Dinoroseobacter shibae DFL 12 = DSM 16493: one gene and its partner. The protein of the gene in region 2 interacts with the protein of the main gene of each other region in a pairwise test. Links are inferred from orthologs where the notes say so. Each region holds a gene or a part of one and is shown on either strand. Other genes may lie near its edges.

What was found. Proteins that work in one complex are often made in the same cells at the same time.
Region 1: the proteins of ribD (region 2) and accC interact in binary tests that used the Escherichia coli proteins (3 or more experiments, as listed by UniProt). The link is inferred for Dinoroseobacter shibae DFL 12 = DSM 16493 from one-to-one orthologs.

Annotation. Positions count from the first base shown.
Region 1 is NC_009952.1:1,444,266-1,451,104, reverse strand. Bases 1,993-4,837 are described here. They hold accC (acetyl-CoA carboxylase biotin carboxylase subunit), read left to right. Parts: upstream 1,993-2,664; coding sequence 2,665-4,011; downstream 4,012-4,837. Other genes in these bases: aat (leucyl/phenylalanyl-tRNA--protein transferase), read left to right, coding at 4,071-4,742; accB (acetyl-CoA carboxylase biotin carboxyl carrier protein), read left to right, coding at 2,161-2,655. In the rest of the region: DSHI_RS07115 (DsrE family protein), read right to left, coding at 1-225; DSHI_RS22970 (SGNH/GDSL hydrolase family protein), read right to left, coding at 357-1,889; DSHI_RS07090 (hypothetical protein), read left to right, coding at 4,910-5,497; DSHI_RS07085 (DUF2155 domain-containing protein), read right to left, coding at 5,507-6,049; outer membrane lipid asymmetry maintenance protein MlaD, read right to left, coding at 6,046-6,492; DSHI_RS07075 (NADH:ubiquinone oxidoreductase subunit NDUFA12), read right to left, coding at 6,540-6,839. UniProt on the Escherichia coli protein: This protein is a component of the acetyl coenzyme A carboxylase complex; first, biotin carboxylase catalyzes the carboxylation of the carrier protein and then the transcarboxylase transfers the carboxyl group to form malonyl-CoA.
Region 2 is NC_009952.1:2,374,256-2,381,051, forward strand. The notes cover bases 3,009-5,810. They hold ribD (bifunctional diaminohydroxyphosphoribosylaminopyrimidine deaminase/5-amino-6-(5-phosphoribosylamino)uracil reductase RibD), read right to left. Parts: upstream 5,058-5,810; coding sequence 3,960-5,057; downstream 3,009-3,959. Other genes in these bases: DSHI_RS11460 (capsular polysaccharide biosynthesis protein), read left to right, coding at 3,009-3,963; nrdR (transcriptional regulator NrdR), read right to left, coding at 5,059-5,526; DSHI_RS11475 (secondary thiamine-phosphate synthase enzyme YjbQ), read right to left, coding at 5,686-5,810. Also shown: DSHI_RS11450 (capsule biosynthesis protein), read left to right, coding at 1-639; DSHI_RS11455 (polysaccharide biosynthesis/export family protein), read left to right, coding at 752-1,909; more of DSHI_RS11460, read left to right, coding at 2,065-3,008; more of DSHI_RS11475, read right to left, coding at 5,811-6,105; DSHI_RS11480 (hypothetical protein), read right to left, coding at 6,155-6,616. UniProt on the Escherichia coli protein: Converts 2,5-diamino-6-(ribosylamino)-4(3h)-pyrimidinone 5'-phosphate into 5-amino-6-(ribosylamino)-2,4(1h,3h)-pyrimidinedione 5'-phosphate.

The sequences.
Region 1 (6,839 bases), 930 kb from region 2 along the record:
GTCGCCATGCAGCACGACCTTGATGTCCATGTTCTCGGCCCCGACGGCATTGATATGGTTCTGGATATTACCCATGGCGCCGAGATAGGCACGGTCACCCTCGCCGCCAGTGTAGTTGATGTGATAGACGACTTTCTGCGACGCATAGCGGTCGCCCGAGCCAATCGCGGCGCTGCCCATGACGATAAGCAGCATCGCCGAAATCAGCCCCAGAATTCTGGTCATTTCAGTCTCCTCCCAACGGTGCCCGGTCTTTGCCGGGCCTTGAGCTTGGCATGGAGAGGACGGATCGCAAAGCCGTTTTCAGCCGGCTGCTGCACCCCGGGCCCCGCAAGGCCCGGAGCATGGGCAGCGTGTCAGACCAGCGCCCAGAGATCGGCCTCGCCGAGCCGGGCGAGGTCGTTGAACTGGTTGAGTTCGGCCAGGTCGGTGAACACCCGCACGTCCTCGATCCGTTCGGCCGTGATGCCGAGCGCGCTCAGCGCCTGCGCCTGCCCCTCGGTGGCCGAGGTCAGCGCGAAGGCCTCTGCGGTTTCCTCGGTGAGCACCATGGCCAGGGTGTCGAACCCGGCGCCGCCACGGAAGGTATTCTCGTCGAAGGTTCCATCGCCACCGATCAGGGAGGCTTCGCGGAAGATGAAGAGGTCATTGCCGCCCCCGCCCACGGCGAAGTCGGACCCCAGCCCGTCGATCAGCACGTCATCGCCAAGGCCCCCGCGGGTGACATCGTCGCCGGTGCCGCCGACCAGCACGTCATCGTCGGCACCACCGAACAGCACGTCGTCATCGGCGCCGCCCGAGATGATGTCACGCCCGAGCGCACCGAAGATGAAGTCGTCATCGCCCTCACCGAAGGCGATGTCATCGCCGTCCAGCAGCCCGAGCACATCGCGCCCGCCGCCTGCGAGCACCAGATCGTCCTCTTCGCTGCGCAGCGTGCGGATGCTGCTGCGATCATTGCCGATGGTGACGGTGCCGGTCAGTGCGGCGGCATGGAAACTGCCCAGCACGCCGTGCACGGTATCGGTGGGATGCACCGGGTCGAAGAACGCCACCTGGTCCAGCGGCACACCGTCCAGCGCCGGATTGATCACCGGATCGGTCGGGTCGTCATCCAGCACCTTGACCTCGTCATAGGGCGCGGTGATCCCGAAGTTCAGCGGATCGTCCACGATGGTCGAGGTGATCGCCTCGATATCCACGTAGACCGCGTTGATGCCGGCCTCCTGCAGGGCCTCGACCCCGCGTTCGAGACGGGTGTTATGCAGCGACAGCACGATGTCGGCCACCGGCGCCAGCAGCGGATCGGCCCGCACGCCCGGGAAGAAATCGCCAGACGGCAGGCTGTTGATCACGATCTGGCCGACGCCTTCATCCGCAAGACGCTGGGCGGCGTCGAGGGTCGCATCGGTGATCTGGACCATGAGCGCCAGGCCCTCGATCACGATCCGGTCGGGCGAGGACGGGGCGAAGTTGAGGTAGTCATTGGCGCCGATGAAGAGGGTCGCACTGCTGTCGGCCCGGTCCTGCCCCGCGGTATCGGCGAGATACCGGTCCAGCTGCGCAGAGAGGTTGATGTCGAGATCGAGCCGCGGATCCTCCAGCGGGACGGTCAGAAACTCGGTCACGCCTGCGTTTTCCGCCAGGTCGCGCAGGGTCAGCTCCCCCAGCATGCGGGCGGCGCCGATGCCGAAATTCAGGGTCTCGCTCGCTCCGAGCAGGTCACTGGAATATTCGGCGAAGACCAGGCCGTTGGTGAAGCGCTGATTGTAGCCGGCCGCTTCCAGCGGAACCGCGACGCTGGCGACATCGCTGGTCAGGGAAAAAAGGGTGCCGTCATCTGTCAGGCTGTCGCCGAAAAATACCTTGGTGGAAAACGCGAAACTCATCAGCTGGGTGTCCTCTGTTGGTGGGCTGTGCCGGGTTTTCCCGGTCGTGGCGTCAAGTTTCGCCCGGGGCGGGCGATGTTGCAAACTTTTTCACGGACGGGTCACGTAGGGTCACGCTGCCCCCGCGCCCGGGTTGCGGCATGGTGGAAAACCGGCGTGCGCCCCTTTTCTCGCCCGGTACGGTGCCGTATAGGGGATCAAAACCACAAGAACGCGCATGGGGTCTCGGGGCTCTTGTATGCGGCTTTCAGACCACCCGATTGAGGACGGCATGACGAACAAGTCCCATGATGACGACGTAGCCTTTATCAAGGCTCTTGCGGAACTTCTGCGCGCGAATGACCTGAGCGAATTGCAGGTCAAGCGTGAGTATGGCGAGGATGACAGTCTGAATGTGCGGGTCTCCCGGCAGATGACGGCGGCCCCGGTCGCGGCGGCCATGCCGGTGGCGGCCCCGGCACCGATGGCCGCCCCGGTCGCGCCAGGCGCGGCGGCCCCCGCGCCCCTCGAAGGGGGCGACCCGGCCCAGGACCCCAATGCCCTGACCTCGCCCATGGTGGGCACGGCCTATCTGCAGCCCGAACCGGGCGCGGCGTCCTTCGTGTCGACCGGCGACACGGTCAAGGAGGGCCAGACCGTCCTGATCATCGAGGCGATGAAGACCATGAACCAGATCGCGGCCCCCCGCGCGGGCAAGGTCACGCGGATCTTCGTCGAGGACGGCTCGCCCGTCGAATACGGCGCGCCCCTGATGATCATCGAGTAAGGCGGGCCGATGTTCTCCAAGATCCTGATTGCCAATCGCGGCGAGATCGCCCTGCGCGTGATCCGCGCCTGTCGCGAGTTGGGCATCCAGTCGGTGGCTGTGCATTCCACCGCCGACACCGACGCGATGCATGTGCGCATGGCCGACGAGGCGGTCTGCATCGGCCCGCCGCCCAGCCCGCAGAGCTATCTGTCGATCCCCGCGATCATTTCGGCCTGCGAGATCACCGGGGCGGAGGCGATCCATCCGGGCTACGGGTTTCTGTCGGAGAACGCGAATTTCGTGCAGATCGTGCAGGATCACGGCCTGACCTTCATCGGCCCCACCGCGGAGCATATCCGGGTGATGGGCGACAAGATCACCGCCAAGGAAACGATGAAGAACCTCGGTGTGCCTTGCGTGCCGGGCTCCGACGGGGGCGTGCCGGACCTGGAAACCGCGCGCCGGGTGGCGGGCGAGATCGGCTATCCGGTGATCGTGAAGGCCACCGCCGGCGGCGGCGGACGTGGCATGAAGCTGGCCAAGACCGCCGAGGACCTGGACGAGGCGTTCCAGACCGCCCGGTCCGAGGGCAAGGCCGCCTTCGGCAACCCGGACGTCTATCTGGAGAAATACCTCAGCACCCCGCGCCATATCGAGGTGCAGGTCTTCGGGGACGGCAAGGGCGGCGCCGTGCATCTGGGAGAGCGGGATTGCTCGCTCCAGCGTCGGCACCAGAAGGTGTTCGAGGAGGCCCCGAGCCCGGTGATCGACGCCGAGACCCGCGCGCGGATCGGCAAGACCTGTGCCGAGGCCGTGGCCCGGATCGACTATGCCGGTGCGGGCACGATCGAATTTCTCTACGAGAACGGCGAGTTCTATTTCATCGAGATGAACACGCGGCTCCAGGTGGAGCATCCGGTGACCGAGGCGATCTTCGGCGTGGACCTGGTGAAAGAGCAGATCCGCGTAGCTGCGGGCTATCCGATGACCTTCAAGCAGGAGAACCTGCAGGTGCGGGGCCATGCGATCGAGGTGCGGATCAATGCCGAGAAAGTGCCCGCCTTCACCCCCTGCCCCGGCATGGTCACGACCTTCCACACCCCGGGCGGCCTGGGCGTGCGGATGGATTCGGCGCTGTATGGCGGCTATTCTATCCCGCCCTATTACGACAGCCTGATCGGCAAGCTGATCGTTCTGGCCCAGGACCGGCCCGCGGCGCTGGCGCGGCTGAACCGGGCGCTTGGCGAGTTGATCGTGGACGGGATCGACACGACCGTGCCGCTGTTCCATGCGCTGCTGGCCGAGGAGGCCATCCAGACCGGAGACTACACGATCCACTGGCTCGAAGAGTGGCTGGAGACGGCGCAGATCTGACGCGGGCGCGCGCGGTTCTTCTGGACCGGGCGCGGGTGCGCCTCTAGGTTGTGGGCACGATGGCCCATGACATGTACCCTAATTCTCCGCCGCGGCTGACGCCCGACCTGCTGCTGCGTGGGTATATGGCGGGCATCTTCCCCATGGCCGAAGCGCGCGATGACGACGCGGTGTTCTGGGTGGATCCGCGCCAGCGCGGGGTGCTGCCGCTGGACGGGGTGCATGTGTCGCGCAAGCTGCGCCGGTTCCTGGCGCGCACGGAATGGACGCTGAGCCTGAACCAGGACTTCGCCGGGGTCGTGGCCGGCTGCGCCGACCGGGACGAGACCTGGATCAACGATCAGATCTTCGACGCCTACACGGCCCTGCATGCCATGGGCTTCGCCCATGCGCTGGAGGTCCGCGAGGACGGCGCGCTGATCGGCGGGGTCTACGGCGTGGCGATCGGGACGGCGTTTTTCGGCGAGAGCATGTTCTCGCGGCGCCCGAACGGCTCGAAGGTGGCGCTGGTGGCGCTGTGCGCGCATTTGCGACGCTGCGGCTATACCCTGTTCGACACGCAGTTCGTCACCCCGCATCTGGCGACCATGGGCGCGGTGGAAATCTCGCGCGACAGCTACCGCGCGCAGCTGCGGGCGGCCCTGTCGGCCAAGGCCGACCTCACGGCGCGCCCCCTGCCCCGAACGCCCGCGCAGATCCGCGCGCCCGGCCCCGGACAACCCCGCTCCTGAGCCCGGCGCCGGCCCGCGTATTCCGGGCGCTTCGTGCGCTCTTGCGGGGCGTGTCGGCTTTCCACTAGGTTGTGCTGTGAGTGGGGCGCGCCGGACGCATGGCATCGTGACGCGCGCCGCCAGACGGCCCCGAAACTGGAACCAGACCAAGACCGGGAGGCCGTGACGTGACGCGTATTTCGAGCAGACTTCTCTGGGCCGGGGCTCTGGCCCTGTGGGCCGTGCAGGCCGCGGCCGACCCAGCCCCGGGGGGCGGATGGTCCTGGGCGGTCCAGGGCGGTGTGATGACCGACGACCGCGCAGCCGAAGCCCTGACCCCGACCCGGACAGAGTTGGAGCGCCAATTCGTGCTGGGCGGTGTGTTGGGCTATGACCGGCAGATCGGCACGAGCCGGTTCTCGGTCGGTGCGGAATTGCAGGCCAATGCCCATTTCGGAGACCAGGATTTCGTGGAATTCGCGCTGCCCGTCGCCCTGCGCTATCACCCGCGAGACAGCTGGTGGGATGCCTTCGACAGTTTCGCCTTCGGTCTCGGCCTGTCCCATTACACCGAAGTGTCCCAGTTGGAGAGGGCCAATTACGACGGGCAATCGCGGCGGACCCTGATCTATTGGTACCTGGAGGCGGAGTTTGCCGAGTTGTCGACCGGTGACACGGTGTTCTGGCGCTTGCACCACCGGTCGAATGGCTACGGGACGTTGAAGCCCAATGGCGGTTCGAATGCCCTGATGCTCGGGTATCGCAGGCCGTTTTAGGCCTTGTGTTCAGGGCCGCGCGGTCGGTCGCGGGGATTGCAGACCGGCGGCAACTTCGGGGGTGGCTTCTTCCTCCCCCGGGGTGGCACAGCGCAGGGCCCAGACGTCGTAGCGGTGATGATCAAGGGCGGCGAGCGCGGGCGAGGACGCGATCATCCAGCCGTCATAGAGCGGCGTGTCCCGCTCGGTGATCTGCAGGTGCACGAAGGCGTCAGAGGCGGGGTTTTCCTCAGGAAAGCGGCATTCGATCAAAGTGATGCTGAGCCGACCGCTCTGCCGGGCCTCACCGGCGGGGATTTCCAGGGTCTCGACGCGGCCGGTGGTCTTGTCGAGCACGCGGATCAGGCCGGCTTCGGCCGCGGAGACGCGCAGCTCCTGCTCGAAGGTCTGGAACTCCTCGTCGCGCAGGCGCAACTCCCCACCGAAGCCGTCCTCTTCGCCCTCGGCGCGTTCTTCGAGCTCATCGAGGGGCGAGATGATGATCGCCTCCTGCTGGGCCGCGGCCGCGCATCCGACCCAGAGCAGGGCAACCGCCAGCGTGGTGCGGATCACGAGCCGTCCCCGCCGACGAATTTCATCAGCAGCGACACGAGGCTGACCGAGCCCTGGGTGTCGATGAACTCGCCCCCGGTTTCCATGGCGAAGGGAGAGCCGCCGGGCAGGATTTCGATGAAATTGCCGCCCAGAAGGCCCTCGGAGGACACGGAGATCGCGCTGTCATCGGGGATCTCGATGTTCTCGGAGACCGAGATCGTGGTGTCGGCGCGGAAGGTTTCGGGATTGAGCGCGATGCCCGTGACGGTGCCGATCTTGACGCCCGCGAGGCGGACATCGGTGCCGATGGTGATCCCGTCGGCGGAGCGGAAACTGGCGGTCAGCGGATAGCCGCTGCCCCCGCCGGAAAAGCCCGTGGCATTGGAGACGAAAAGGAGGAACCCGACCGCGGCGGCCAGAACGGCGCCGCCGACGACGACTTCGGTTTTACTGTGTGACATGCCCGTTCGGTGCCCTGTTGACTGGTTGGCGCCAGTCTAGCGCAGCTTCATTCCGGCTGCCATGCCTCATAATCCGCGCGCTCCACCGGCTTGGGACGGCGCAGGGAGCCCGCGGGGGCGTAGGCCAGCGGCGTGCCGGTGAGGTTTTCCTCATGGGGCTTTTCCCAGGACTTGCGCGCCAGCGGCTTGGCGGTGGGCGGTTCTTTCCAGGTGAAATGCAGCCAGCCGTGCCAGTCGGGGGAGACGCGGCTCGCCTCGACCTCGCCGTTATAGATGACCCAGCGACGCTTGCCGTCCTTGGTCTGGAAGAAGCTATTGCCGGCTTCGTCCTCGCCCACCTTCTCGCC
Region 2 (6,796 bases):
CGGATCCGGCGAGGTGGGTTCCCCTATCACCTTTTCCTGCTGCAACTCGAACATGACAGCGCATTTCAGGCCCACAGCCCGTTCGCATCCATGACCGAGGTGCTCGCCGATGTCATCGGCGCCTTTGCGCGCGCAGCCCCCGCGCATCACCACCTCGTCTTCAAGGCGCATCCGCTCGAGGATGGTCGCGCGCCTCTGCCGGCGGTAATCAAGCGCCTGTCCCGCGAGACCGGCATCGCCGATCGCGTGCATTACGTGAAGGGTGGCAAACTTGCCCGCCTGCTCGACCAGGCGCGCGCAGTTCTGACGGTCAATTCCACGGCTGCACAGCAGGCCTTGTGGCGCGGCCTGCCGGTCAAGACCCTGGGCCAGGCAGTCTATGCCAAGCCGGAGCTTGTCTCGGCCCAACCCCTGGAGGCGTTTTTTGCGGACCCGATCCCGCCCGACATGCGCGCTTATCGCGACTTCCGGCACTACCTGCTGGAAAGCAGCCAAGTGGCCGGAGGGTTCTACTCGGCGACCGGGCGGCAACACCTTCTACGGCAGGTCACGGACATGGTGTTGTCCGACCAGGACCCCTATGGAGCCCTCAAGATCGGCGCACCACGGCGACGCTTCCCGATACGCGTTGTGAAATAACAACGCTTTTGTCTCACGGTGCACCTGATTCGGCTTGCTGTCTTCCCAAACGAAGTCCGCTTAACTAGCCTTTGTGAAAAAATTGCGCTTTGCGCCTTGAGGAGCAGAAAACGTGACATTCGGCAAAACAGCTGTGCTTTCGCGTCTTGCGCGCGTGGCCCTGATCCTGGTCACCACCGGCGCCTTGGCAGCATGTGGCCTGCCCCGCAGTGGTCCGGTGAAGAACGAACTCTTCGACGCTTCGGTGTCCGAGGCTGGCAACGCCTTCATCGTTCCAGTGACCGACGTGGTGGCGCAACAGACCTTCTCTCGCCCGGCAACGGGCTTTTCCAGCAGTTTTCTGAGCGCAGGCACAGTGAGCCCGGACGCGATCCGGCCCGGTGACATTCTCGGTCTGACGATCTGGGAAAACGTGGTTGAGGGGCTACTTGCGCGTGGCGGCGCGGCCGCATCTGTGATCGAACAGGTGCAAGTCGACAGCGCCGGTTTCATCTTCGTGCCCTATGCTGGCCGGATCATGGCCGCCGGAAACACGCCCGAAGCCTTGCGTGGCATCATCACACGGCAACTGGAAACCCAAACGCCCGACCCGCAAGTCAGCGTCCGTCGGATTGCCGGGGACGGCGCGACGGTCACGGTCGTTGGCAACGTCAATGGGCAGGGCGTCTACACAATCGAACGACCGACACGAACCCTGTCTTCGATGATTGCCCGGGCCGGGGGTGTGAACGCGGAATTCGCCGAATACGACATGATCCTGGTCCGGGTCATCCGCGGAGGCGAAATCGGCACGATCTGGCTGACCGATCTCTACCGCGATCCGTCGCTGGATATCGCCCTGCGCGGCGGCGACAAGATCATCATCGAACAGGACCCGCGCAGCTTCATCGCACTGGGTGCGACCCGTGGCCAGACCCGCGTGAACTTCGATGCCCAGGACCTGACGGCCCTAGAGGCACTCGCCCAGGTCGGCGGTCTGGACCCGAATCTCGCGGACCCAACCGGAGTGTTCATCCTGCGCGACGAGAGCGAAGACGTCGCCCGCACGGTTCTGGGGCGGCCGGACCTGCAAGGTCCGCAGCGCGTCGTCTACGTGCTCGACCTGACACAACCGAACGGGTTCTTCACTGCGGAGGACTTCATGATCAAGGACAGTGACACGGTCTACGTCACCGAAGCGCCAATCGCGCGTTGGAACAAGACTGTCAGCCTGCTGTTCGGGGCCGTGATCCAGCCAGCAGCGAATATCGAAACCCTGACAGCCAACTGATCGCCCTGACCGGCAAGGAAGCATCCGAAAAAGGCGCGCGCGGCATATCGCGGGCGCCTTTTTCCTTGCCGGACGAGATGTGCGTTTCTTCGCTCAGCCACCTGCGGGATCGGGACCTCCGCCGCATTCTCATCCTTGCGGGCTCGCGATTGACCATGGCCAGACCGGGGACCACACGCCCGCTTGCGCTTTGGGGCAATGGCGGCAAGAGCGCGCGGCGCGGAACCGCTCTTGCCAGATGCCTCGGCGCGCCTTGCGTCTATCTCGAAGACAGCTTCCTGCGCTCGGTTCTGCCCGGGCGCGCGGGCGCACCGGTCCATGGTCTCACCTTCGACCGGCAACGCCCGTTTTATGACAGCACCGGTCCCAGCGATCTTGAGGACATGCTCAACACCGCGCCCCTGTCGGACACCGTGCGGGGGAAGGCGATTATAGACGCGCTGATCGAAGCCGATCTGAGCAAGTACAACACCCACGATCCGACCCTGCCCGCTCCGGCGGGGCCCTATGTCCTCGTGATCGACCAACTGCGCGGCGATGCATCGATTGCCGGCGCGGGCGCGGATGCCGCGCGTTTTACCGAGATGCTGGAGGCCGCACGCGCAGACCACCCGGGCAAGCAGATCATCGTGAAGGGTCACCCGGCAGCGACCGACGCGCGGCCGGGGCATTTTGGCTCCGCATTTTCGGACCCGGTCTCGCCCTGGACCCTGATCCGGGGCGCCGATGCGGTCTATACGGTCAGCTCGCAGATGGGGTTCGAGACGATCCTATCCGGCAAGCGGCCGCAGATCTTCGGCACACCTTTCTATGCGGGCTGGGGTCTCAGCGACGATCGCGTCCCGGTTCCCCGGCGGAAGCGAACTCTCGATCGCGCGCAACTTGCACTGGCTGTGCTCGGCCTCTACCCGATCTGGTATGACCCCAGCCGCGACCGACTCTGCACGGTCGAAGAGGTGATGGCGGCCCTTGCAGCCCGCGCCCGCGCCTGGCGGCAGGACCGGGCCGGATATGTCGCCCAGGGCATGCGCCTGTGGAAACGCGCATCCATGACCGCCTTCCACGGGGACGGACCTGTGCGCTATGTCTCTGGCGAACAAGAGGCACTGGACCTTGCCGACCGCAGCGGTCGCCCGATCCTGAGCTGGGCCAGCCGCACGCCACCGGCCATTGTCGATGCGGCGCGCCAGCGCGATATGCCTCTGCTGCGGGTCGAGGATGGCTTCCTGCGCTCCCGCGGACTGGGCGCGAACCTCGTGCCGCCGCTGTCCCTCGTCCATGACCGGCGCGGCATTTACTATGACCCGACTGTCCCCAGCGATCTGGAGCATCTGATTGCGCGCCGTGCCGCAATCGGCAGCACTGCCCGTGGGCGCGTCCTGCTGCACCGGCTGCGGGCCTCCGGACTGAGCAAATACAATCTCGACCTGCCCGGCTACAGCCCGCCTGACGCGCACCGCCGCTGCATCCTGGTCATCGGACAGGTCCGCGATGATGCCTCCGTGTTGCTCGGACAGAGTGGGGTTATCCCCGACATCGAACATTTGCTCTTGGCCGCCCGAACCGCCAATCCCGACGCCCATATCGTCTACAAACCCCACCCGGACGTGGAGGCTGGCCTACGAGACGGGTCGATCGAGAGCGAACAGGCCAATGAGATCGCGCGGCGGGTCGACCCGGTATCGGTACTGGCAGCCGCGGCGGAGGTCTGGACCCTGTCATCGCTGATGGGGTTCGAGGCACTTCTTCGGGGCAAGCCGGTGGTCTGCGCGGGGGTTCCTTTCTATGCGGGCTGGGGTCTAACCCGAGACCTCGCCTCTGCCGATCACCCGGCCTTCGCGCGGCGAACGGCTCGACCGGATCTGGCCGCACTGGTCGAAGCATGTCTGATCGACTACCCGCGCTATCACGATCCAGTCTCGAACCTGCCCTGCCCTGTCGAAACCGTACTCGATCGGCTGGAACAGGAAACCGAAGCAGCGCATAAGCCGTCCCTGCGTTTGCTTGCCAAGCTGCAGGGACTTCTCGCGTCGCAATCGTGGATCTGGCGTTAGGTACGGGCCCATTCGGTCAGGACATCGCCGCCTACTTGCCGCACCCCGAGCCGTCTGAAGCGCGGCGCATCTGCCAGCAGGTTCACCCCAAGATCACCGAGCCCCGGCAACCCGTCCGCCCCGATCACGCAGCCCGCGGAAAAAACGGCGAGCCTGTCAACGCAGCCCGCCCGCAGCAACCCCGCCGCAAATGCGCCGCCGCCCTCGCAGTAAACGCGCGTCAGACCCCGCTGCGCCAGGGTCCGGAGCAAACTTTCGACAGAGACGCCTTCGGCCTCTGCGGCCACTTCCACACACTTCAGTCCTGCCGCACGCGCCCGCGCGATCCGCTCCGCGGGCGCCTCGCCACCGTGGCAGAGCCAGACCGGCGCGTCGGCTGTCACGCTCTGGGAGAGGCGGGAGGGAATTGGCACGTCCAGATCCCGGCTCGCGACCACCCGCACCGGTTGCCGCACAACGCCGACACCGCGAACCGTCAACGTGGGATCATCCGTCCGCGCAGTCCCGGCCCCGATCAGCACGGCGTCATGCCGTGCCCGCAGGGCATGACCGTACCGGCGCGCCTCGGCCCCCGTGATCCATTGGCTTTCCCCTCGCGCGGTTGCGATGCGGCCGTCGAGCGTCAGCGCCAGTTTCAGGGTCACCATGGGACGGCCAAGGGTTACACGGTTCAGGAAGCCCAACTGATCCTCCCTCGCCGCAGCACGCCCGACGCCTTCGGTGACGGCAACGCCGGCGGCGCGCAGGCGGCTATGCCCCTGCCCTGCGACACGTGGATCGGGATCTTCCAGCGCCGTGACAACACGCCCCACACCAGCAGCGATCAGCGCATCGCAGCACGGGCCGGTCTGTCCGTGGTGGGCACAGGGTTCGAGGGTCACATAGGCCGTCGCACCGCGCGCTGCCGCCCCGGCCTGCGCGAGGGCCACGACCTCCGCATGGGGGCGCCCGCCGGACTGGGTGCGACCGCGCCCGACCACGCGTCCGTTCGGCGCAACCAGCACACAGCCGACCGCCGGGTTCGGCCAAGACTGGCCGAGACCGCGCCGCCCCAAGGTCAGCGCAACCTGCATCCAGCGCAGGTCGTCGGACATGTCAGCTGTCTTTGCCGGTCGGCGGCCGCAACTCGCTCACGAACTTGTCAAAGTCATCCGCCGCCTGGAAATTCTTGTAAACGCTGGCAAACCGGACGTAACCCACCGTGTCGATCCGGGCGAGTGCTTCCATCACGATCTCGCCGATGGTGGCCGAGGGAATATCGGTCTCGCCCATGCTCTCCAACCGCCGGACGATGCCGGAAATCATCTGATCCAGACGATCAGGCTCCACCGGCCGTTTCTGCATGGCGATGCGGATTGAGCGTTCCAGCTTATCGCGGTCGAAATCCTCGCGTTTGCCGGAAGATTTGATAACCACAAGGTCGCGCAACTGCACCCGTTCATAGGTGGTGAACCGCCCCCCGCAGGCCGGGCAGAACCGGCGCCGCCGGATCGCGACATGGTCCTCGGCGGGGCGGGAGTCCTTGACCTGCGTGTCTACGTTTCCACAAAATGGGCACCGCATCGGCGTCTTCCCTCCACGTCCTTATGGCCTGTTGGCGCGTTATCCACAGGCACCATAGGCATATCCCAATCCGTTGGGTAGAGGGCAATTCGACCTGCCGTATCTTGTGTGTAATCTGGGCGACACAGGCGCGAAAGTGACTTTAATCCCGCGTCCCGGTCAGCGCAGGAGCGCCACGATCTGCCGGGTCTGCGGCCGGTCGCGATGCTCGACGACATAGATCCCCTGCCACGTCCCCAAGGCCATGCGTCCGCCGATCACCGGGATCTGAAGCGATGTGGGCAACAAAGCCGCCTTGATATGGCCCGGCATATCATCAGGCCCCTCATAGGTGTGGGTGAGATACGCCATGGATGGGTCGGTTGTGGGCGGCACAAGACGTTGAAAAAATTCGGTCAGGTCCGTGCGCACCTCCGGGTCCGCGTTCTCCTGAATCAGGAGCGAGGCGGAGGTGTGCTGGATATGCAAGGTGAGCAGGCCCTCTGCCACGTCTTGTGCTGCGATCCACGCCGCCACGTCGCGCGTGATCTCGGTCAGGCCCGGCCCGGAGGTGTCGAAGGTAAAGCACTGATGGGACATGGTGCTGGTCCAGAAGGGCAAAGGCCAAGCAAAGGGCCGCAGCGCGGCATCAGTCGTCGCGGCGCCGCTTGTTCGGAGGTTCGCAAAAAGAAAGGCCGGAATTCACGCTGCGATGCTCCCCAGCCTTGCGCGGATTTATCGTCAGACCCGTCGGCGGCAGGCTGCCGGATGCCGATCTCGGAACGATCCCGAACAGAACGCTTTTCGCACCGGAGCGCGTGGCGCTTGCTCCTTCGGGTCGTACGATGACGAGCCGATCAGATGGACTGGCGCCCAGAAACCGCTTGGAGAACTCGGCCGCCGCACAAAAATACTTCGGCCCCGACGCGCCCGGCTTGGCATACACCTCGACAACGGCCTCCGGCTCTGCGCTTAGGACCACGCCAAACTCGTTAATGGCACGATACGGCGTGTCTGGCGTGTAGCGCTCTGCAAGCTCTCGCGCACCTGCCGTCGAGACACCGCCCCCGAACAAAATCACCATAATAAAAGCCAGCAAATTGCGGGGCATGATTTCTCCTCCTTCGGGCAGATGTGGCGGTGGTCTGCCGCCCATGTTTGCGACAGCTTACATGCCGCATTTCCGAGCGAAAACCCTCAGGGGAGAGTAATACCCGCGGCGGCGAGCACCATGAAGGCGCCGATCAAACACAGGAGTCTATGGGTCTGGGTCACAGGACGTCCTCACATC